2 regions of the Micromonospora sp. M42 genome follow, and region 1 is predicted to be linked to the other one. Evidence: riboswitches for the same ligand, from Rfam matches in the RefSeq annotation. Region 1 holds a riboswitch; the other holds the start of a gene.

What was found. Region 1 has a riboswitch for thiamine pyrophosphate ahead of MCBG_RS26880 (ECF transporter S component). Riboswitches for the same ligand answer to the same signal wherever they lie in the genome.
Region 2: it holds a riboswitch for thiamine pyrophosphate, as region 1 does, so the genes downstream of both, thiE (thiamine phosphate synthase) here and MCBG_RS26880 (ECF transporter S component) in region 1, are expected to answer to the same signal.

What each region holds. Positions count from the first base shown of each region.
Region 1 covers NZ_KK037233.1:5,814,332-5,826,150, reverse strand. Annotated here, with positions in the region: gene MCBG_RS26935 (antibiotic biosynthesis monooxygenase family protein) at 1-167, opposite strand, end outside; gene MCBG_RS26930 (DUF6703 family protein) at 195-458, shown strand; gene MCBG_RS26925 (metal ABC transporter substrate-binding protein) at 547-1,494, shown strand; gene MCBG_RS26920 (metal ABC transporter ATP-binding protein) at 1,491-2,255, shown strand; gene MCBG_RS26915 (metal ABC transporter permease) at 2,257-3,132, shown strand; gene MCBG_RS26910 (ArsR/SmtB family transcription factor) at 3,176-3,478, shown strand; gene MCBG_RS26905 (hypothetical protein) at 3,531-4,136, shown strand; gene MCBG_RS26900 (acyl-CoA dehydrogenase family protein) at 4,538-6,511, opposite strand; gene MCBG_RS26895 (DUF6328 family protein) at 6,620-7,123, opposite strand; gene MCBG_RS26890 (sugar isomerase domain-containing protein) at 7,215-7,964, opposite strand; gene MCBG_RS26885 (alpha/beta fold hydrolase) at 7,961-8,797, opposite strand; TPP riboswitch at 8,874-8,980, shown strand; gene MCBG_RS26880 (ECF transporter S component) at 9,056-9,646, shown strand; gene MCBG_RS26875 (ABC transporter ATP-binding protein) at 9,755-11,173, shown strand; gene MCBG_RS26870 (energy-coupling factor transporter transmembrane component T family protein) at 11,170-11,819, shown strand, end outside.
Region 2 covers NZ_KK037233.1:5,090,448-5,102,266, forward strand. Annotated here, with positions in the region: gene truA (tRNA pseudouridine(38-40) synthase TruA) at 1-719, shown strand, start outside; gene MCBG_RS34325 (hypothetical protein) at 727-1,260, opposite strand; gene MCBG_RS23535 (class I SAM-dependent methyltransferase) at 2,066-2,671, shown strand; gene MCBG_RS23540 (ABC-F family ATP-binding cassette domain-containing protein) at 2,713-4,392, shown strand; gene MCBG_RS23545 (aldo/keto reductase) at 4,430-5,392, shown strand; gene MCBG_RS23550 (DUF559 domain-containing protein) at 6,024-6,935, opposite strand; TPP riboswitch at 7,054-7,165, shown strand; partial or broken gene thiE (thiamine phosphate synthase) at 7,160-7,778, shown strand; gene thiO (glycine oxidase ThiO) at 7,780-8,910, shown strand; gene thiS (sulfur carrier protein ThiS) at 8,901-9,101, shown strand; gene MCBG_RS23570 (thiazole synthase) at 9,107-9,880, shown strand; gene MCBG_RS23575 (thiamine phosphate synthase) at 9,943-10,716, shown strand; gene thiD (bifunctional hydroxymethylpyrimidine kinase/phosphomethylpyrimidine kinase) at 10,713-11,501, shown strand; partial or broken gene MCBG_RS32005 (phosphomethylpyrimidine synthase ThiC) at 11,519-11,819, shown strand, end outside.

The DNA of each region.
Region 1 (11,819 bases):
TCCCACTCGGTGAGCAGGCACCAGTGGTCCGGGTCGTCGAGCGCCCGCAGCAGTTCACCGCGCAGGTAGCCGGGGCGGGCGGCGAGCGCGGCCAGCGCGGCGTGCGCCTCCCGGGTGAACTCGTCCACCGTTTCGGCTTCCACCACGAACCGGTTGGTGACCAGCACGGCGTTCCTCCTCGTAGAGTTTGTGGCATGCAGCGTACGCAGAGTCCCGTGCTGTCCCGGTTGGCACGGCTCAACCCGACGGCGGTGTTCCTCGCCGTACTGGCCCTGATGCTGGTCGGCCTCTTCGCGCCCGGCCCGGCGGGCGGCGTCCTGCTGCTGGCGCTGGCCGGCGGCCTGGTGTGGCTGATGTCGGTCACCTGGCCGGTGCAGGCGCCGGCGACCCGGATGTTCCGGCTGGTGATGCTCACCCTGTTGATCGCGGTGGCGCTGGCGAAGCTCATGGTCGGCTGACGTACGGAAGCAGAGCCGAGCTGACCTGCGCTGACATGCAATCATGCGTTTTTGACAATAGTTTTCGTTGTCGCGGACAGTTGAGCCCATGACCGTTCGCGCACCCCGCCGTGTCCTGACCGCCACCGCAACCGCCCTGCTCGCCGCCGCCGGCCTGACCGCCTGCGCGGACGGCACCGGCGCCGCGAGCGAGCCGGGCAAGGTCGGCGTGGTGGCCGCGTTCTACCCGCTGCAGTTCCTGTCCGAGCGGATCGGCGGCGACACGGTCTCGGTCAGCAACCTGACCAAGCCCGGCGCGGAGCCGCACGACCTGGAACTCAACCCGCGGCAGGTCGGCCAGGTCGTCGACGCCGACGTGGTCGTCTACCTCAGCGGCTTCCAGCCGGCGGTGGACGAGGCGGTGGAGCAGAACGGCGGCGACCGCGCGTTCGACGTGGCGGGCGTGACACCGCTGCGCGACGCCGCCGCCGGTGGCCACGACCACGACCACGAGGGCGAGGCCGGGCACTCCGGGGAGGGCGGCGGCAAGGACCCGCACGTCTGGCTCGACCCGACCCGGCTGGCCACCATCGGCGACAAGCTCGCCGAGCGCCTCGGCAAGGCCGACCCGGAGCACGCCGCCGACTACACCGCCCGCGCGGGCGCGCTGCGCGCCGAGCTGACGAAGCTGGACACCGAGTACGCCGACGGCCTGCGCACCTGCAAGCGCCGGGAGATCGTCACCAGCCACACCGCGTTCGGCTACCTCACCGAGCGCTACCAACTGGAGCAGATCGGCATCAGCGGGCTCACCCCTGAGTCCGAGCCGTCGCCGCAGCGCCTCGCCGAGGTCGCCGAGGAGGCCCGGGAGCACCAGGCCGGCACGATCTTCTTCGAGACGCTGGTCAGCCCGAAGGTCGCCGAGACGATCGCGCGTGAGGTGGGCGCGAAGACGGCGGTGCTGGACCCGCTGGAGGGCCCGCCCGCCGACGGCGACTACCTCTCCGCGATGCGTACCAACCTGCAGACCCTGCGAACCGCTCTGGACTGTTCATGACCCCACCCGTGATCGAGATCGCGCACGCCACAGTCGGCTACGACGGCCGCCCGGTGCTGCGTGACGTCTCGTTGACAGTGACCGCCGGCGAGGTGGTCGCCGTGCTCGGCGCCAACGGCTCCGGCAAGTCGACGCTCGTGCGCGCCGCGCTCGGCCTGGTGCCGGTCGGCACCGGGTCGGTCGCCCTGTTCGGCACGCCGCAGCGCCGCTTCCGGCAGTGGCACCGAATCGGGTACGTGCCGCAGCGGCTCGGCGCGGGCAGCGGAGTGCCCGCCACCGTACGCGAGGTGGTGGCGTCCGGGCGGCTGGCCCGCCGCGGCGTGCTGCGGCCCGCCGGACGGGCGGACCGGGAGGCGGTGGCGGCGGCGCTGGACGCGGTCGGGCTCGCCGACCGGGTCGGCGACCCGGTGTCCACGCTCTCCGGCGGCCAGCAGCAGCGCACCCTGATCGCCCGCGCGCTCGCCGGCGGGCCGGAGCTGCTGGTGCTCGACGAGCCGACCGCCGGGGTGGACGCGGCCAGCCAGGAGGCGTTCGCCGGGGCGCTGCGCTCGTTCCGTGACGGCGGCGGGACGGTGCTGCTCGTCGCGCACGAGCTGGGCCCGCTGCGCCCGCTGATCAGCCGGGCCGTGGTGGTGCACCAGGGCGGCATCGCCCACGACGGCGCCGTGCCGGAACCCGCCGGCCACCACGCCGACCCCGACCACGAGCACGTGCACCCGCACTGCGACGAGGAGCCCGCCCGGCTCTGGACAGGCATCTGAGATGGACCTCTTCCAGTACGACTTCATGCTCCGCGCCCTGGTCGGCGCGCTGATCATCGGGCTGGCCGCGCCGGCGCTCGGCATCTACCTGGTGCAGCGGCGGCTGGCCCTGATCGGCGACGGGATCGGGCACGTGGCGCTCACCGGCGTCGGCGCCGGCCTGCTGCTCAACCGCTCCCCCGTGCTGGTGGCGGTGATCGCCGCGACGCTCGGCGCGATCGTCATCGAGCTGGTCCGCGCGTACGGGCGCACCTCCGGCGACCTGGCGCTGGCGCTGCTGTTCTACGGCGGCATCGCCGGTGGCGTGGTGCTGGTCGGGCTCTCCGACGCCAGCAGCGGGGCGCTCAACGCGTACCTGTTCGGGTCGCTGACCACCACCTCGCAGGGCGACCTGGTCACCATCGGCGTGCTCGGCGCGGCGCTGCTGGTGACCATGCTGGTGCTGCGCCCGGCGCTGTTCGCGGTCTGCCACGACGAGGAGTACGCGCGCGTCTCCGGCCTGCCGGTACGCGCGCTGAACCTGATCATCGCGGTCGGCACCGCGATCACGGTGACCATCGCCATGCGGGCGGTCGGGGTGCTGCTGATCAGCGCGCTGATGGTGGTGCCGGTGGCCACCGCGCAGCAGGTGACCCGGGGCTTCCGGTCCACCATGGCGGCGGCCATGGCCCTGGGGCTGTTCGCCGCCGGCGCCGGCGTCTGGGTGGCGGCCACCGCGGACACCGCCCCCGGCGCGTCGGTGGTGCTGGTGGCGATCGGCTCGTTCCTGCTGGTCGCGCTCGGCGCGGCCGGTGTGCGGGCGCTGCGACGCCGGAGCGGGAGCGACCGGGCCGCGCCGCCGGTCGAGCCCGCCGAGCACGAGGTGCTGCTCGGATGAGGCCCTACCGGCTGACGCAGCTGGGATTGGTTACCGTTACAGGGTGACCGGCACGAACGGGTACGACGCCTTCGAGGGCGCGGGTGACCTGCTGCGCGCGCTCTCGGCCCCGATCCGGCTCGCGATCGTCAGCGAGCTGGCCGAGGGCGAGCGCTGCGTGCACGAGCTGGTCGAGAAGCTCGGCGCGCCACAGCCGCTGGTCTCCCAGCACCTGCGGGTGCTGCGCGGCGCCGGGGTGGTACGCGGGTCGCGGCGCGGCCGGGAGATCGCGTACGCCCTGGTGGACGACCACGTCGCGCACATCGTGGCGGACGCGGTCAGCCACGCCGGGGAAGGGCCCTCCTGAGGCGCGAAACTGTCTCGTGCCGGCAGGGCCGAGCCGTGGCAGGCTGTCCGGCGTGAAGATTTACGCCGACCGCTTTCCCACCGCCGCCCGCCAGTGCCTCACCGACCTGCTCGTGGTCGCCTGGGTGTACGCGGCGATCCGCTTCGCGCTGTGGCTGCACGACGTGGTCGAGAAGCTCGCCGTACCCGGGCAGAAGCTGGAGGGGGCCGGCGGTGGCCTCGCCGACAACCTGGCCGACGCCGGCGGCAAGGTCGGCCGCGTGCCGCTGGTCGGCGACGAGCTGACCGCGCCGTTCACCCGGGCCGCCGACGCCGCGCGCGCGGTAGCCGAGGCCGGCCGCGACCAGCAGGAGCTGGTCGGGCAGCTGGCGCTCGGGCTGACCATCGCGGTGCTGGTGTTCCCGCTCGGCCTGGTGCTGTTCGGCTGGCTGCCGCTGCGGGTGCGCTGGATGCGCCGGGCAGGCGCGGCGAAGGCCCTGGCCGGCGCGCCGGCCGGCCGGGACCTGCTGGCGCTGCGCGCGCTGGCCGGTCAGCCGCTGTCGAAGCTGAACCGGATCGCGCCGGACGTCGCCGAGGCGTGGCGGCGCGGCGACGACGCGACCGTCGACGCGCTCGCCGCGCTGGAGCTGCGCGGGCTGGGGCTGCGCGGCGGCCGCTGACGTCCCGGCTCCCGGCTCCCGGCTGATGCACTTCTCGGCGTTATGCCTCTGAGTCATATTTATGACTGAGAGGCATAACGCCAACACAGAGTCCTTCCTCTGGCACCACGTGACACCGCGTAACGGGTCGCTGGCCCCGCCTGAGGACCGCCGGTCCGACGGCACGCCGCAGGTCCGGCACCACGGCCACGGGCCCGGGCCACGCCGCGACACCAGCTCGCTCCCCCGGTTCGGGAACGGAGACCGGTGGGGCGCGGCCGAAGTTCCTGCGCGGCCGGGCAGTCGCCGGACTCCGCGTGGGCCGACGGACGGTGCCGTCCGCAGGCGCAGCACGCCGGAACCCGGCACCGCACCGGCGGACGACGACCGCCGCGCGGGCGCGCCGAGGCGTAGCGGTTTGGTCAGCGGGCCGGCGGGATGCGGCGGCGCACGTCCTCGGCGGTGGACGGCCCCGGTTCCCAGCGCGCCACCCACGGCAGGTCGGCGGGCGGCGTGAGGACGCCGTCCTCCAGCGAGGCGTACCGGCCGGCGACGATCCGCTTGGCGGCGGCCACGTCGACCGAGTCGGTGTTCGACCACAGGCCGGTGAACAGCTCGTCGACGCGCAGCCGCGCCTGACGGCAGAACAGGTCGGCCAGCTCGACGTTCTCCGGGTGCGCGTCCCGCTCGGCGTAGGCCCGGACGCAGACCGCGCTCATCGCGAACAGCTCCGCGCCGATGTCCACCACCCGGCCGAGGAACGCCTGCTTACGCTCCATCTTCCCCTGCCACCGGGACATCGCGTAGAACGTCGACCGGGCCAGCTTGCGGGAGGTCCGCTCGACGTGGCGCAGGTGCCCGGCCAGCGGCCCGAACTCCTGGTACGCCCCGGGCGTCTGCCCCTTGCCGACAGCGAGCGTGGGCAGCCACTTCGCGTAGAAGGCGCCGGCCCGAGCGCCTGCCTTCGCCTTGCGGCCCAGCCCGGCGTCCGGGTCGATGATGTCGCCTGCCACCGACAGGTGCGCGTCGACCGCCTCGCGGGCGATCAGCAGGTGCATGATCTCGGTGGAGCCCTCGAAGATCCGGTTGATCCGCAGGTCACGCAGGAGCTGCTCGACGGCGGCGGGCCGTTCGCCCCGGGCGGCGAGCGAGTCGGCCGTCTCGTACCCGCGTCCGCCGCGGATCTGGATCAGCTCGTCGGCGATCCGCCACGCCATCTCGCTGGCGTAGAGCTTGACCAGCGCCGCCTCGATCCGGATGTCGTTGCGGTCGTCGTCGGCGAGCATGCAGGACAGGTCGAGCATGGACTCCATGCCGTACGTGGTGGCGGCGATGAACGACAGTTTCTTCGCCACCGCCTCGTGCTCGGCCACCGGTCGGCCCCACTGGACCCGGTCCGCCGCCCACTCCCGGGCCACGTTCAGCGCCCACTTCCCGGCGCCCACGCACATCGCCGGCAGCGAGAGACGGCCGGTGTTCAACGTGGTCAGCGCGATCTTCAGGCCCTTGCCCTCGCCGCCGATCACGTTCTCGGCCGGCACGAACACGTCGTGGAAGCGGGTGAGGCTGTTCTCCAGGCCGCGCAGCCCGACGAAGGAGTTGCGCCGCTCGACGGTGATGCCGTCGCTGTCGCCCTCCACCACGAACGCGGTGATGCCGCCGCGCCGCCCCTCGCCGGCCGGCACCCGGGCCATCACCACGAGCAGGGTGGCGAGCGTGCCGTTGGTGGCCCAGAGTTTCACCCCGTTGAGCCGGTAGCCGGTGCCGTCCGCCGTCGGCTCGGCGGTGGTGGCGAGCCGGGCCGGGTCGGAGCCGACGTCCGGCTCGGTGAGCAGGAACGCGGAAACCTCACCGGCGGCTAGCCCGGGCAGGAACCGGTCCTTCTGCTCGGGCGTGCCGAACATCTTCAGCGGCTGCGGCACGCCGATCGACTGGTGCGCGGAGAGCAGCGCGCTGACCGCCGGGCTCACCGAGCCGACGAGCATCAGCGCCCGGCAGTAGTGCAGGTTGCTCAGCCCCAGTCCGCCGTACTTGCGGTCGATCTTCATGCCGAACGCGCCCAGCCCGGCCAGTCCGTGGAACACCTCGTCGGGGATGCGCGCGTCCCGCTCGATCGCCTCACCGTCCACCTCGGACCCCAGGTACGCCCGCAGCGAGCCGAGGAACTCGTCGGCACGGGCCACCTCGGCCGGGTCGGGGCGGGGCCACGGGTCGATCAGGTCGAGCCGGAACCGGCCGAGGAACAACTCCTTGCCGAAGCTGGGCCGGTCCCAGGCCGACTCGCGGGCCGCCTCGGCGACTTGGCGGGCCTCCTTCTCGGTGACCTGGCCCGCCTCTCCGGGCAGCGGCCCCGCGCCGTCGGGGGACTCGGGCCGGCTGTTCTGTGTCGTGGTCACGGCTGCCTCCTCGTCGGTCCGGCTGCGTCGACGCGCTCGACGAAAACGACGCTACCCCCGGGTGTTACCCAGGGGTAGCGCCGCGTGCACGTCCGATTTGGCGGACGGTCAGCCGCCGGTGAGCGTCTGCGGGTCGTCGTCCTCGTCGTCGATGTCGTCGTCGCCCCAGTTGCGGCGGCTGAACGGCAGGATCGCCCAGAAGATCAGGAACCAGAGGCCGGTGAGCGCGCTGAGCAGGAACGCGATCGGCCGGTCCAGCACGAAGTCGGAGACCAGCAGGACCGAGCTGACCATCGCGATCAGCATGAAGAACAGGCCGCCGGTGGCCATCCGGTGGGCGAAGCGCACCAGTTCCGGCTTGCGGCCCTGGCGGAACAGCGCCCGGTGGAACGCCACCGGAGAAATGATCATCGCGGCGGAGGCGGCGGCGGTCAGCAGCGCCAGGATGTAGACGTCACGCTGGAACTCGGTGGTCCGGTCGAACCCGGCGCTGAACGGCAGCGTCAGCAGGAAGGCGAACAGGATCTGCACGCCGGTCTGCGCGACGCGCAGCTCCTGCAACAGATCGGCGAAGTTGCGCTGCCAGCGCTGCTTCTCGGATTCCTTCGACACTCGCGGACCTCCCCGGGAGACGGCACGGCCGGCGGGTGAACGCCCACCGGCAGGACCGCCTGTGCCCCGTACGGATGATCACGAAACCGGTTCAGGAACCGCGGCGGATCCGCCCCGCGTACCGTGCCTCCAGCTCGGCGTTGTGCTCGTCGCCGCCGGTGATGTTCGCGGACAGGTAGACCGGCGGACGCTCCCCCGCCGCGACCAGCCGGGCCACCACCTCGGCGACGATCTGCTGGGCCAGCAGCGCCGCGGTGATCGACGAGACCGCGCCCACCGCGCCGCCGCCCGGCAGCGGCAGCGTGGCGTCGCCGTACGGGGCGCCGTTGTCCAGCACCACGTCGGCGAAGTCGGCGAGCTTGCGGCCGGACGGGTGCCGCGACGTCATCCGGGCCGAGTGCTGCGCCGACGTGATCGCCACCAGGCCGTGCCCGCGTTCCTTCACGATGGACGCGAACTCGACCATCGCCCCGTTCACGCCCGAGTTCGAGGCGAGCACGAACACGTCCTGCGGCCGGATCGGCGCCAGCTCGTAGAGGCGGTGCGCCACCGCCGGGTCGCGTTCCAGCTTCGGGCCGAGCACGTCGGCCGGGTCGCCGCCGACCAGCACCAGGTCACGCAACGCGATCCGGTTCGTGGGCACCAGCCCGCCGGCCCGACCGGCGATCTCCATGGCCAGCGCCTCGGAGTGCCCGGTGCCGAACGCGTGCACCACACCATCGGCGCGCAGCGCCGCCGCGATCAGGTCGGCCGCGTCGGCCACGTTGCGCCGCTGTTCGGCGGCGACCCGGCCGATCGTCTCGGTCACCACCGCCAGGTACGCCTCGGCGCTCACCGTCATGCCTCCTCCGTTCCTGCGCACCGGGCGAGGATCGCCTCGGCCAGCGGGCCGGGCGCCTCGTCCGGGATCCAGTGGCTGACGCCGGGCAGCGTCACGAATCGGTAGTCACCTGTGACGTGCGCGGCGCACGCCTGCGCGGCCGTCCGGCCGATCGCCACGTCCTTGTCGCTCCAGACGAACGTGGTGGGCACCCCGACCGGGGCGACCGCCTTCATGTCCGCCCCGGTCATCGCCCGGTACCAGTTCAGCGCCGCCGTCAACGCCCCCGGCTCGCGCATCGGCTCGGCGTACCGGGCCACCGCGCCGGCGTCGCCCACGCCGCTGAGCAGCTTGCGCAGCGTGGCACCGTTCCACGCCAGCAGCACCTTTTCCGCCGTACCGGGCTTACGGAACAACGCTATGTACGCGGACTTGACCTTCTGCCGCGGGTCGGTGGCGAGCGCGTGCCCCATCGCGGCCGGGTGCGGCACCGACACCGCGGTCAGCGTCCGCACCCGCTCCGGGTGCGCCGCCGCCAGACCCCACGCCACGATCGCGCCCCAGTCGTGGCCGACCAGGTGGGCGCGGGTCACCCCGAGGGAATCCAGCACGCCGGCCGCGTCGGCCACCAGCTCCGGAATCCGGTACGCCCCGACGTCCGCCGGCCGCGCGCCGGGCGAGTAGCCGCGCTGATCGAGCGCGTACGTGCGCAGCCCGGCGGCGTGCAGCGCGGGCGTCACCGCGTCCCACTCGCCGGAGTGCTGCGGGAAGCCGTGCAGCAGCAGGACCGGGTCACCGCCCTCGGGGCCGCCGGCGCGTACCTCGAACGTCAGTCCCCGCGCATCCACCAGCATGATCGCCACCATACCGACACTCGCCCTGCTGGGCCGGGGCCCGTGGTCGGTGCTAGCGTCTGCGACGAGACAACTTCACATCCGACAGGGGAGCGCACAGCGCTGAGAGTGCGGGCCGGTGCCCGCAGACCCTCGAACCTGATCTGGGTAATGCCAGCGCAGGGAGTTCGGTCGACCTCCAGCCGCGTCGCCGTCCGGTGACCACCGGGCGCGGCGTGCGTCTTCTCCTGGTTCACCTCGACGAACTGGGAGCCAACCGTGAACCACACCGACAGCAACCGCTGGCGTACCGTCGACATCGTCGTCGCCTCGGTCATCGCCGTCACCTTCGGCGTCGTGTTCCAGCTCTGGAACATCCTCTGGAAGGGCAGCGACGGGCCGTTCGCCTTCTTCGCCCCGCTCCAGTCGGTCATGTACGGCGTCTGGCTCATCCCGGCTGTGCTGAGCGCGCTGATCGTCCGCAAGCCGGGGGCGGCCCTGCTCACCGAGACGGTCGCCTCGGCGGTCTCGGTGCTGCTCGGCTCCCCCTACGGTGCGATGGCGATCCTCCAGGGCGCGGTGCAGGGCCTGGGCGTCGAGGCGGTCTTCGCGGCCACCCGGTACCGCGTCTACCGGCCGCTCACGGCGGCGCTCGCCGGTGCGTGCGGCGGCCTCTTCGCCACGCTGTTCGACGCCCTCTACTGGTACCCCGGCACGAGCTGGACGACGTTCCGGCTGCCCTACATCGCGTTCGGCGTGCTCAGCTGTCTGCTGGTGGCCGGCCTGGGTGCGGTGGCCCTCACCCGCGCGCTGGCGAACACCGGCGTCCTGGACCGCTTCCCCGCCGGCCGCGACCGAGCCCTGGTCTGACGGCTCGCCCCGCCCCGGTGATCAAGGAGTTTGCGTCCGCCGGGCACGGTTTTCCGGACGCGAACTCCTTGATCACGCAGGCTGGGCCGGGAGAGGGGGTGGTGGGCGGTGAGCGGGGTGGTGCTGCGGGGGTTCGGGTGGCGGCACGGGGGACGGAAACGCTGGGCTCTGCGCGGGGTGGATCTGCGCGTGGAGAGCGGCGAGCGGGTGCTGCTGCTCGGACCCTCCGGCGCCGGTAAGAGCACGCTGCTGGCGGCGCTGGCCGGGCTGCTGCCGGAGGACTCCGGCGAGCAGGAGGGCACCGTCGAGATCGACGGGCTGGACCCGCGCAAGGCCCGCGAGCGCGTCGGCATCCTGTTCCAGGATCCGCAGACCCAGCTCGTCATGGCCCGTTCCGGCGACGACGTCGCGTTCGGGCTGGAGAACCGGGGCGTGCCCGCCGGGGAGATCTGGCCCCGCGTCGACGAGGCGCTGCGCCGGGTCGGCTTCCCGTACGACCGGGACCGCCCGACCGCCGCGCTCAGCGGCGGCGAGCAGCAGCGGCTCGCCCTGGCCGGCACGCTCGCGCTGCGCCCCGGACTGCTGCTGCTCGACGAGCCCACCGCCAACCTCGACCCGGCCGGCGCCGCGCTGATCCGCCGGGCCGTCGCGGACGCGCTCGACACGGACACCACGATGGTCCTGGTGGAGCACCGGGTCACCGAGGCGCTGCCGCTGGTCGACCGCGTGGTGGTGCTGGAACCGGGCGGCGGGGTGCGCGCCGACGGGCCGCCCGCTGCGGTCTTCGCCGCGCACGGCGACGCGCTGGCCGCCGCCGGGGTCTGGGTACCCGGCCACGTCACGCCACCCCGGCACGCCACCACGCCGCCCGGCGACGTGCTGCTCACCGCGGAGCGGCTCGGCCTGACGCCGCGGCTCGACCCCACCGATCTTCGGGTACGCGCCGGCGAGGCGCTCGCCGTCCTCGGCCCCAACGGGGCCGGCAAGTCCACGCTGGCGCTGCTCCTGGGCGGCCTGCTGAAACCCGGCACGGGCGGCGTCACCGCGTCGGCGGAACTGGCCGGGCGGGACGCGCGCACTTCCCCGTACCGCTGGCGGGCGCCCGCGCTGGTACGCCGGATCGGCTCGGTGTTCCAGGACCCGGAACACCAGTTCGTCACCGCCACCGTCCGCGACGAGCTGGCGCTCGGCCCGCGCCGCACCGGGCAGCCCCAGGCAGCGGTCAGCGCCACAGTGGACGCCCTGCTGGAGCGGCTGCGGCTGGACCGGCTGGCCGGCGCCAACCCGTACACCCTCTCGGGTGGCGAGGCGCGGCGGCTGAGCGTGGCGACGGCCCTGGCCACCGCGCCCCGCCTGCTGATCTGCGACGAGCCCACGTTCGGCCAGGACCGGCGCACGTGGCTGGAACTGATCGACCTGCTCGCCGAGCTGCGCGACGCCGGGCACGGCGTGGTGGCGGTGACCCACGACGAGGACTTCGTGGCCGCGCTGGCCGACCGGACGCTCACCCTGGGGGCGTCCTCGTGATCAACGTCGAACCGGTCGCCGCGCCGGGCGCTCCGCTGGCCCGGCGCAACCCGGTGGCGAAGCTGGCCGCCGCGATGGTGTTCACGCTGATCCTGGTGGCGACGCTCGATCCGGTGGCCCCGGCCGTCGCCATCGCCGTCGAACTCGCGGTGCTGCCGCTGTTCGGCGTCCGCTACCGGGTGCTGGCCCGCCGCGCCTGGCCGCTGCTCGCCGGTGCCGTCGGCATCCTGGTCACGCTTGTGCTCTTCGCGGCCGACCGTTCCGGCCCGGTGCTGCTCCAGGCCGGGCCGGTCCTGGTCACCGAAGGGGTGCTCGTCACGGCGCTGGGCCTGGTGCTGCGGATGCTCGCGGTGGCGCTGCCCGGCATCGTCGTGTTCGCCACCACCGACCCGACCGACCTGGCCGACGCGCTGATCCAGAACGCGAAGGCACCCGCCCGGTTCGCCATCGGCGCGCTGGCCGCGTTCCGGATGGTGCCGCTGCTGGAGCAGGAGTGGCGGATGATCAGCATGGCCCGGCGGGCCCGTGGCGTGGACGCCGGCCGCAATCCGGTGGCGAAGCTGCGGCTGTTCGGGTCGACCGCGTTCACGCTGTTGGTGGGCGCGATCCGGCGCGGTACACGGCTCGCCGTCGCGATGGACGCCCG
Region 2 (11,819 bases), 720 kb from region 1:
ACCTGGTGCTCGGCGCGGGCACGGCGACCGGCCTGACGGTGGCCGGGCGTACCGACGCCGGGGTGCACGCCACCGGGCAGGTCTGCCACCTCGACCTGCCCGCCGCGGTGTGGCGGGAGCACGAGGGGCGGCTGCTGCGCCGGCTGGCCCGGCTCCTCCCGCCGGATGTGCGGGTACGCGCCATGACCGAGGTGCCGGCCGACTTCGACGCCCGCTTCTCGGCCACGTTCCGGCGTTACGAGTACCGGGTCACCGACGCCCCGTGGGGCGCCGAGCCGCTGCGCCGCCGGGACACCCTGGCCTGGCCGAAGCCGCTGGACCTCGCGGCGCTGAACGCCGCCGCGGCCGGGCTGGTGGGCGAGCACGACTTCGCCGCGTACTGCCGGCGCAAGGAGAACGCCACCACGCTGCGCGAGGTGACCCGGCTGGACTGGCGGCGCGACCCGGACGGGATCCTGGTCGCCACCGTGCAGGCCGACGCGTTCTGCCAGAACATGGTGCGCAGCCTGGTCGGGGCGATGCTGGTGGCCGGTGACGGGCGGCGGCCGGTGCAGTGGCCGGCCGGCCTGCTGACCCGGCGTGAGCGCTCCAGCGAGGTGACTGTGGCGCCCGCGCACGGCCTCGCCCTGGTCGCTGTGGGCTACCCGGCCGACCCGGCCGAGTACGCCCGCCGCGCCGATCTGACCCGCCGGTTGCGGGTGCCGGTGGCCGAGGGCTGACCGGAGGTCAGTCGGTGCCCCGCTGACCGGCGCTGTCCCCGGCCGACTCCGCGTCGGGCTGCCCGGCCGTTCCGGCCGCCGCACGACGGTCCAGCACAGCCCGGTTGAGGTGCAGTTCGACCATGTCGTACATGATCTCGCGGGCGGCTGCGTCGTCGCTGGGGATGCGTTCCCCGTCGGCGCGCGTGACCAGGCAGTAGGCGACGTAGTGCCCGCGTACCTGCCAGGCGACCCGGGCCGCGGCCTTCTCCACCACCTCGGTGTCGTCGCCCGCCGCCATGCCACGGAACCGTCCCTGGCGCGCGTCGAGCAGCGGCCGGATGCGGTCGCGTACCCGCTGGGCGGTGGCCACGTCGGTGAGGTTGAACAGACCGGCGGTGATCAGGTGGTCGCCGTCGGGGGAGCGGAGCGTGCCCCGCACGACCTGGTTGCAGCCGAGCCGGACCAGCAGGTCGGCGATCTCGCCGGTGGCCGCGACCTGACACTTCGTACTGGCCTGGGTCTTGAGCACCCGGTACGCCGGCTTTCCGTCGGTGAGCACCAGGTCCTTGGTCGGGAAGACCTCCTTGGCGGTGAGCGTCGCCTGGTCGGTGTCCCGGGAGTCCAGGTCGGTGCCGCCGGCCGGGGTGCTCGACTCGCTCGGCTGCGGGGTCGGCTGGCCGGCGGACGGCGTGGCCGTCCGCTCGTCCAGCAGCGCCGCGACGGCGAGCCCGGTGAGCGAGAGCAGCAGCAGTACGGCGGCGCCACCGACGAGCGTCTGCCAGAACCGGCTGCCGCCGTTGCGGCGGTCGGCGCGCCGGGCCCGGGGCAGTTTCGGAGACGTCGCCGGCGCGGGCGGTCGGGTTGGCGGGGATCGGCACCCGTCGGCCGGTTCGTCGCCGCCGGTACGGGCGCGGGCATGGGTGGCGCGGGCTGCGGCACCGGGGACGGCTCCCGTGGTGGCGCGGGCCGTCCCGGTGTCGGCGCCGGGGCCGGTGGCGCCGGAGCGGGTGCGCGGGTGTCGTCCGCCACCGCCTGCCCGTCGGGGTCGTCCTGCCCGGCCGCGCCGGCCGGCGGCAGCGCCGGTTGCGGGCGCGGCGGCGGGGGCAGCGACGGCGTGGGGAACCGGGAGCGTGACGGACCCGCGGGCGGCGGCGTCGTGGCTGCGGGCCCGTGCGGGGCCGACCCGGGCTTCGGGTACTCCAGGAAGGCGTCCTCATCGGACTCGTACCGGTACACCATGTGGCATAGAGTAGGACTGATTGTCCCTTTCAGGGGTAATATCGGGAAAATCTGGCGGAGTGGCGTCCGGCTCCGCCCCTGACACCGTTGCCGGAACCGCCCCGGCCCGGTGCGAGAATGCCTGCGTGACCGGCGACCACTACTTCACCGCTGAGCCCTCGGCCCCGGCCCGCCCGCGCGAGGTCGAGTTCACAGTCGCCGGGCGCGACTACACGCTCGGCTCGGCCGGTGGCGTCTTCTCCGCCGACCGGCTCGACCCCGGCACCGCCGTGCTGCTGCGCAAGGCCGACCTGCCGGCCGCCGACGTCACCGGCGCGCTGCTCGACATCGGCTGCGGCTTCGGCCCGATCACCTGCGTCCTCGCCACTGTCGCGCCGGAGGCCACCGTCTGGGCCGTGGACGTCAACGAGCGGGCCCGCGCCCTCACCACCGCCAACGCGGCAAGGGTCGGCGCCGCCGACCGGGTACGCGCCGTCGCGCCCGACGAGCTGCCGGCCGACGTCACCTTCACGCAGATCTGGTCCAACCCGCCCATCCACATCGGCAAACCGGAACTGCACGGCCTGCTGCTGCGCTGGCTGCCCCGGCTCGCCCCGGACGGCGTGGCCTGGCTCGTCGTCGCCCGGCACCTCGGCGGCGACTCGCTGCACCGCTGGCTGTTAGAGCAGGGCTGGTCCGTCGAGCGGCACGCCAGCCAGAAGGGCTACCGGGTGCTGCGCGTCACCCGGTAATCCGGTGTCGTCCAGCGGCCCGGCTCGGGCAGGATGCCCGCGTGGGATACGTGGACGTGGCAGCGGTCGGGCACATCCTCCCGGACGGGCGTGAGCTGTTCAGCGACGTCTCGTTCCGGGTCGGTGAGGGTGCCAAGGTGGCGCTGGTCGGCCCGAACGGCGCCGGCAAGACCACGCTGCTGCGGATGGTCGCCGGTGACCTGCCGGTGAAGACCGGCGCGATCGCGCGCTCCGGCGGGCTGGGCGTGATGCGGCAGTTCATCGGCATGATCGGCGACGAGTCCACGCTCGCCGACCTGGCGCTCTCCCTCGCCCCGCCCGCGCTGCGCGACGCCGGGCGGCGGCTCGCCGAGACCGAGGCGGCCATGCGGGCGGCCGAGGTCCGCGGCAAGTACAGCTCCGCCGCCGCCAAGGCCCAGCTCGCGTACGCCGAGGCGCTCGCCGCCTGGGGAGAGACCGGCGGTTACGACGCGGAGGTCCTCTTCGACACCGTCGCCACCATCGTGCTGGACCTGCCGTGGGACAGCGCCCGGGACCGGCCGGTGCGCACGCTCTCCGGCGGCCAGCAGAAACGCTTCGCGCTGGAACTGCTGCTGCGCGGCCCGGACGAGGTGCTGCTGCTCGACGAGCCGGACAACTTCCTCGACGTACCCGGCAAACGCTGGCTGGAGGGGCGGCTGCGCGAGTCGGCCAAGTCCGTGCTGTACGTCTCACACGACCGGGAACTGCTGGCCCAGACCGCCGACCGGGTCGTCGCGGTGGAGGGCGGCAGCGCCTGGGTGCACCCAGGCGGCTTCGCGAGCTGGCACGACGCCCGGGTCGCCCGGCACGCCCGCCTCGACGAGCTGCGCAAACGCTGGGACGAGGAGCACCAGAAGCTGCGCGAGCTGATGCTGATGTACAAGCAGAAGGCCGCGTACAACGACGGGATGGCGTCCCGCTACCAGGCCGCGCAGACCCGGCTGCGCAAGTTCGAGGAGGCCGGGCCGCCGCCCGTACCCCCGAAGGACCAGGACATCCGGATGCGCCTGACCGGCGGACGGACCGGCAAGCGCGCGGTCATCGCCGAGCAGTTGGAGCTGGACGGCCTGACGTACCCGTTCGACCTGGAACTCTGGTACGGCGACCGGGTCGCGGTGCTCGGCGCGAACGGCACCGGCAAGTCGCACTTCCTGCGCCTGCTGGCCCGCGGCGGCACCGACCCGGAGCCCGGCAACACGCCGGTCGACGGCGCCGCCGCGCTCGCGCCGGTCGCGCACGGCGGCGTGGTCCGGCTCGGCGCGCGGGTGCGGCCCGGGCACTTCTCGCAGACCCACGACCGCCCCGAGCTGATGGCGAAGACGCTGGTCGAGGTGCTGTGGCGCGGCGACGAGCACCGGACCGGCATGGACCGGCACGCGGCCATGGCGGCGCTGTCCCGGTACGAGCTGGCCGGTCAGGGCGACCAGCGGTTCGGCACGCTCTCCGGCGGTCAGCAGGCCCGCTTCCTGGTGCTGCTGCTGGAACTGTCCGGCGCGACGCTGCTGCTGCTCGACGAACCCACCGACAACCTCGACCTGGCCTCGGCCGAGGCGCTGGAGGCCGGGCTGACCGCGTTCGAGGGAACTGTCGTCGCGGTCACCCACGACAGGTGGTTCACCCGTACCTTCGACCGGTTCGTGCTGTTCCGCGGCGACGGTGACGTGGTGGAGACGCCGGAGCCGGTCTGGGACGTGGCCTGAGCCGCTCCCCGGGTGGGCCCCGGGGAGCGGGCATAGGGTGGATCTCGTGAGTGAGATGACCTATCGCCGGCTGGGCGACTCCGGGCTCGTGGTGTCAGTGGTCGGCATCGGCTGCAACAACTTCGGCCGCAAACTCGACCTCGACGGCACCCGGGCGGTGGTCGACGCCGCCCTCGACGCCGGGATCAACTTCTTCGACACCGCCGACATCTACGGCGAGCCGCAGGGCGCCTCCGAGGAACTGCTCGGCCAGGCGCTCAAAGGCCGCCGCGACGACGTGGTGGTGGCCACCAAGTTCGGCATGGACATGCACGGCGCGAACGGGCCGGACCACGACGCCCGGGGCGCCCGCCGCTACATCGCCCGCGCCGTCGAGGCGTCGCTGCGCCGGCTCGGCACCGACCACATCGACCTGTACCAGATGCACGAGCCCGACCCGGGCACCCCGATCGACGAGACGCTCGCCGCGCTCGACGACCTGGTGACCGCCGGCAAGGTGCGCTACCTGGGCAACTCCAACTTCGCCGGCTGGCAGATCGCCGACGCCGACTGGACCGCGTCGTCGCAGGGGCGTACCCGGTTCATCTCCGCGCAGAACCACTACTCGCTGGTGGAACGCGGGGTGGAGGCCGAGGTGATCCCCGCCTGCGAGCGGTTCGGCCTCGGCATGCTGCCGTTCTTCCCGCTGGCCAACGGGCTGCTCACCGGCAAGTACAAGCGCGGCGAGGCGCCCCCGGCCGGTAGCCGGCTGGCCGGCGGCGGCCGGTACGCCGAGCGGCTGGCCGCCGCGCGCTGGGACGTCATCGAGGCGATCGATGCGTACGCGGCCGAGCGCGGCATCAGCATGCTGCACGTGGCCATCGGCGGCCTGGCGGCCCGTCCCGCGGTGACGTCCGTGATCGCCGGCGCCACCACTCCCGACCAGGTGAAGGCGAACGCCGAAGCCGGCACGTGGCAGCCGTCCGACGAGGACCTGGCCGCCTTGGACGCCATCCTCTGACTGTCCGCGCTCGCGCGCTCGGGCTTGCACGTCGGGCGTGTGCTGGCGCGCTCGGGTTTGCACGTCGGGCGTGTGCTGGCGCGCTCGGGCCTGCACGTCGGGGCGTGTGCTCGTGTGTCGGGTGTGTGCGTCGGGGCGTGTGCTCACCCGTTTGGGCCTGCGCACACCGGGCTGCCCGCGCGCTCAGCTCACCCACGCGTTCGGCTCCGCCCGCACGTGGACTGTGCGCCCTCGGTTGGGGGCGCGCCGGCGCGGCCTGCGCACCATCAAGGCTCGCCCACGCGTCAGCCACCCATGGCGTGCCACCCACAGGCAGCGCTCACGACGAGTGGAACACCATGGGTGTCATAAGGGCCTTGAGACACCCATGGCGTTCCACTCGGGGCTGGATCTGGCGACGAGTGGAACGCGATGGGTGTTTGCGGGCGGGCCTCTGACGCCCGTGGTGTCTCGGGCGGCTCGACGGGTGGCGAGGCGGGGACTCAACGGGTGGCGGGCGGCGAAATGGGGGCCCGGTGGGTGGTGGGTGGCCCGGTGGGTGGTAGGTGGCGAAATGGGGGCCAGCGGTGACGTGTGGCGGGCCGGGGGCGTAGCGGGGTGAGGCTCGTGGCGCGGCGCGCGCGGGCACGGATCAGTGGTTCGCCTCGGTGGCACGACGTTCTGCCAAGGCCTGGCGCACCAGGGCCACTGTGGCGTCGGGCCGGCGTAGCACGTCGTCGGCGGTGAAGCGGAGCACGAGCCACCCGGCCGCGCGCAGCGCGTTCAGGCGAGCCACGTCCCGGCGGAAGTGAGCCCGTTCGCGGTGGTGGTCGCCGTCGTACTCGACCGCGATGCGGAGCGCCGGCCAGGCCAGGTCCACCCGGGCCACGAAGCGTCCACCGGCGCGTACCTCGTGCTGGGCGGTGAGCGGGCCGAGGCCGGCGTCGAGCAGGAGCAGCCGCAGGCGAGTCTCCATCGGGGACTCGCTCAACGGCTCGGCCAGCGCCAGCACCTCGCGCAACAGCGGAGCGCCCGGCCAGCCCGGCCGGGCGGCGGCGTAGGCCCGCAGGGCGGGCAGCTTCACGGCCCGGCGACGCAGCAGCGCCTCGACGGCGACCAACGCCTCGGCGAGTGAGCCCTGCCGGCCCAGGTCGAACGCCGTGCGAAGGGGCGTGGTGACCGGCAGCCCGCCGACGAGGGTGCGGTCCCGCTCCGGCAGCGGTGACCGGACCAACCGCAACCGTGGGTGCGGTCGCAGCCGCGCAGCAGTCGGCAACAGTACTGTCACCGGCGCGTCGCGGGGGAGCACGTCCGCGCCGAACAACCACGCGGCGCTGCGCCCCGCCAGCACGGCACCCGGCGGCAGGCGCAACGCCACCGCCTCGCACCACATCCGGTGGTCGTCGGCGCGGTACCCGTCCCGGTGCACGTACACGTCCGGCCGCAGGCGGATCCAGGTCTGCCCGCGCAGCATCGTCCAGGTGAGTAGCCCTTCGGAGACGGCACGGCTGCCCCGGAACGGCAGGATCGCCAGGCGGCGCGGAACACGGGCGGGAACGGACACCCAGGCAGCGTGTCGTGACGGGACGGTCACCCGCTGCCCCGATCCGGCGGACGGCTGGTTCCTGGGAAAAACCTCACCCGGGCTTCCGTACGGGCGGGAGGCGTCGTACGGTAGGCCGCAAGTGACCCACGGGAGCCCGGTGCGGACCGGGCTGAGAGGGGGGCTGGGAGCCCCCGACCGTCGAACCTGATCCGGGTAATGCCGGCGCAGGGAGGAGCGTTGCCGTGCTGTCCCTGGGACGACTGCATCTCATCACCGACACCCGGCCGGGGCGTGACCCGCTCGCCGTGCTGCGTGCCGCACTGCCCGTGGCGGGCGCAGACCTCGTCGTGCAGGTGCGCGTGGAGGACGACGCCACCGACCGGGAGGCGTACGAGCTGGCCCGGCTGGTGGTCGACGCCTGCCGGCCGTACGGCGCACAGTGCCTGGTCAACGACCGGCTGCACGTGGCGCTCGCGGTGGACGCCGCCGGTGGCCACGTCGGCGCGGACGACCTGCCGGTGCGTGCCGCGCGCCGGGTGCTCGGCCCGGACGCGGTGCTCGGCGCGACCGCTCGCGAACCGGTGACCGCCCGGGCCGCGGTGGACACGGGCGCGAGCTACCTGGGCGTGGGCCCGTGCCACGTCACCACCACCAAGTCCGGCCTGCCGGAAACCGATCGGCCCCGAGGGGATACGCGCGGTCGCCGAAGCGGTGACCGTGCCGGTGATCGCGATCGGCGGGGTGACCGCCGCGAGCGTGCCGGAGCTGCGGGCCGCCGGGGCGTACGGGGTGGCGGTGGTCGGCGCGCTCAGCGGGGCAGCCGATCCCGCGCACGCCACCGCCGAGCTGCTGCGGGCCTGACGTGTTAACAGGGGGCCCTTCCTCTACCGGAGGCGTTAACAGGGGGCCCTTCCTTAACGACGTGGCGGTGGTGGGGGGCGGGCCTGTCGGGTGGGCGATCGCGTGGCGGTGCGCGCAACGTGGACTGCGCGTGGTGGTGCACGACGACCGGCCCGGGTCGGGCGCGTCGTCGGTGGCCGCCGGGATGCTGTCGCCAGTCGCCGAGGCGTACTTCGGTGAGCACGAACTCACCGCGCTGCTCGTCGAGTCCGCCGCCCGCTGGCCCGGCTTCGCGACCGAGCTGGCCGAGGCGAGCGGCGTCGACATCGGCTACCGCACCGAGGGCACGCTCGTCGTCGGGCTCACCGCCGACGACCTGGCCGAGGCGAGGCGGCTGTGGTCGTACCAGCAGGGCCTGGAACTGCCGATCACGCCGCTGCGCCCGTCGGAGCTGCGCGACCGCGAGCCGGCGTTGGCGCCGCGCGTGCGCGGCGGCGCTGTCGCGCCCGGCGACCACCAGGTCGACCCGCGGCGGCTGGTCGTCGCGCTGCGCACGGCCGCGGAACGCGCCGGCGTGGAGCTGCGCCCGGCGCGCGTCGGCGCGCTGTCCGAGGTGGACGCGCGGGTCACAGTGGTCGCGGCCGGCTGCGGCGCGGCGGCGCTGACCGGCCTGCCGGTCCGCCCGGTGAAGGGCCAGGTGCTGCGGCTGCGCGCGCCGGGTGGCGGTCCGCCGGGCTTCCGGCACGTGATCCGGGGGTACGCGGACAGCGAGCCGGTCTACCTGGTGCCCCGGGACAGCGGCGAGGTCGTGGTCGGGGCGACGGTCGAGGAGCGCGCGGACACCGCTGTCACCGCCGGTGGCGTGCTGACACTGCTGCGCGCCGCCACGGAGCTGGTGCCGGAACTCGTCGAGTACGAGCTGGTGGAGGCAGTCGCCGGGCTGCGCCCCGGTACGCCGGACAACGCGCCGGTCATCGGGCCGCTGCCCGGGCAGCCGGGTGTGCTCGCCGCGACCGGACATCACCGGCACGGCATCGTGCTCACCCCGGTCACCGCCGACCTGGTCACCGAGCTGATCGTCACCGGCGAGCCGGATCCCGCGCTCGCCCCCTTCACCCCGGACCGCTTCGGGAAGGAGCGCACGTGGAACTGATCGTCAACGGCACCGGCCGGACGCTGCCCGAGGGCGTCACCGTCGCCGAGGTGGTCCGCACCGTCACCGACCGGGAGCGCGGGCTCGCCGTGGCGGTGAACGGCGAGGTGGTGCCGCGCGGCGGCTGGTCGGCGAGCGTTCTGCGCGACGGCGACCGGGTCGAGGTGCTCAGCGCCACCCAGGGCGGGTGAGCAGGATGTCCACGCTTGAGATCGGCGGGGTCGGGTTCGGCTCCCGGCTCATCCTCGGCACCGGTGGCGCGGCGAACCTGCACGTGCTGGAGGCGGCGATCCGCGCGGCCGGCACCGAGCTGGTGACGCTGGCGCTGCGCCGGGTCGACACCACGCCCGGCGGGTCGGGTGGCCTGCTCGACCTGGTGGAGCGGTGCGGCGTACGGCTGCTGCCGAACACCGCCGGCTGCCGTACCGCGGTGGAGGCGGTGAAGACGGCGCACCTGGCCCGGGAGGCGTTCGACACCGACTGGGTGAAGCTGGAGGTGATCGGCGACGAGCGCACGCTCCTGCCCGACGGGGTGGAGCTGCTGCGCGCCGCCGAGGAGCTGGTCGCGGACGGGTTCACCGTGCTGCCGTACACGTCGGACGATCCGGTGCTCGCGCGGCGGCTGGCCGACGTGGGCTGCGCGGCGGTGATGCCGGCCGGGTCGCCGATCGGCTCCGGGCTGGGCATCGGCAACCCGCACCACATCCGGCTGATCCGGCAGGCGGTCGACGTGCCGGTGGTGCTCGACGCGGGCATCGGCACCGCCTCCGACGCCGCCCTCGCCATGGAGCTGGGTTGCGACGCGGTGCTGCTCGCCAGCGCCGTGACCCGGGCCGCCGACCCGGTCGCGATGGCCACGGCGATGCGGTACGCGGTCGAGGCCGGCCGCCTCGCGTACGGCGCGGGCCGCATCACCCGCCGCTTCCACGCCCTGCCGTCCACCCCCGACGAGGGACGGCCCGACCTGTGACCGCCTCACGCGTAGCGGATCTTGGTACGGAGGCGCCCCCCGAGGGGCGGCCGCGTACCAAGATCCAGGGCGGGCCGAGCGGGGTCGTGCTGCTGACCGATCGGCGGGTGGCCCGGGGGGCGCTCGTCGACGTGGTGGCGGCTGCCGTGGGTGGGGGAGTGCGGTGGGTGGTGCTGCGGGAGAAGGACCTGCCGCGCCCCGAACGCCTCGCGCTCGCCGTCGACCTGCGCGCGATCCTCGCCGACGCGGGCGGCACGCTCGTCGTCGCCGGACCCGACCCGCTCGACGGGGACGCGGTGCACCTACCGGCTGCCGGCCCGTACCCGCCGCCCACCGTCGGCCTGGTCGGCCGCTCCTGCCACGACACCGCCGAGCTGGCCCGCCTCACCACCGAGCACTACGCCACCCTGTCCCCGCTCTACGAGACAAAGACAAAACCCGGCTACGGCCCTGTGTTGGGACCGGGCGGATTGAGCGAGCTGATCGCGGTCAGCCCCGTGCCCGTCCTCGCGCTGGGCGGCATCGAGAACCCGGACCAGGTCCACGCATGCGTCGAGGCGGGCGCCGCCGGAGTAGCCGTGCTGGGCGCGATCATGCGCGCGGACGACCCGAGTGAAACCGCCACCACGCTGGGCAGAGCCTTCCAGGAGGCGGCCACCCACTTGGCGCGCACCCACCCCGCGCGATCCGACGCAAGCCCGCACGCGACAGGGCTGCGGCCGACCGTGCCCACGGAGGGATCAAGCCTGACCGCCCGGAGTGGGCACGGTCGGCCGCAGCCCCGAACCGCAACCACTGTCGGCCGCAGCCGTCAAACCACCGGAGAAGACCAGTGACGCCGAGAACAGTCCTCACGATCGCCGGATCCGACTCCGGAGCAGGCGCCGGCATCCAGGCCGACCTCAAGACGTTCGCCGCGCTCGGCGCGTACGGCACGAGCGTGCTCACCGCTGTCACCGCGCAGAGCACCAGGGGCGTGGACGCCGTCCTGCCGCTGCCCCCGCAGACGGTGCGCGACCAGATGGACAGCGTGCTCGGCGACTTCGACGTGCGGGCCGTGAAGAGCGGCATGCTCGGCACCCCGGCGGTCGCCGACGCGGTGGCCGAGGCGGCCTGGGCCGGGCGGCTGCCACACCTGGTCGTCGACCCGGTACTGGTCGCCACCAGTGGGCACCGGCTCGGCGTGGTGGAGGCGGTCGAGCGGCTCCTGCCGTACGCGGAAGTGGCGACGCCGAACTGCGCGGAGGCCGCGGCCCTCACCGGAGGCCCGGTGGGCACGGTCGAGGAAATGGTGGCGGCGGCCGAGGCGCTGGCGGCGCGCGGACCGGCGTTCGTGGTGGTGACCGGCGGTGACGTGGACGCCGACGGCGAGTCGGTGGACGTGCTCGCCGGCGGCGGGACAACGCGGCTGCTGCGCGCGCCCCGGGTGGACACCCGGCACAACCACGGCACCGGCTGTTCGTTCTCGGCCGCCGTCGCGGTCCGGCTCGCCGCGGGCGACGCGGTGCCGGTCGCGGTGGCGGCCGCCAAGGAGTACGTCACCCGCGCGCTGACCGGCGCGCGGACCTGGGAGCTGGGCGCGGGACGCGGCCCGCTGGACCACTTCGGCTGGTCCGCATGAGCGACAGGGAGGCTGTCATGCAGGCACGTCGCAAGGTGTACGTGGAAGGGTCACGCCCGGACATCCGGGTGCCGTTCGCCGAGGTGCCGCTGACCGGGGACAACCCGCCGGTACGGCTCTACGACACCTCCGGTCCCGGCTCCGACCCGGAGGTGGGGCTGCCCGCGCTGCGCGGACCGTGGATCGCCGAGCGCGGCGACGTCGCCCCGGTACGCGGCGCCGGCACGCCGCTGGCCGGAACCCGTCCGACCCAGCTCGCGTACGCGCGGGCCGGGATCGTCACGCCGGAGATGGAGTTCGTGGCGATCCGGGAGTCGG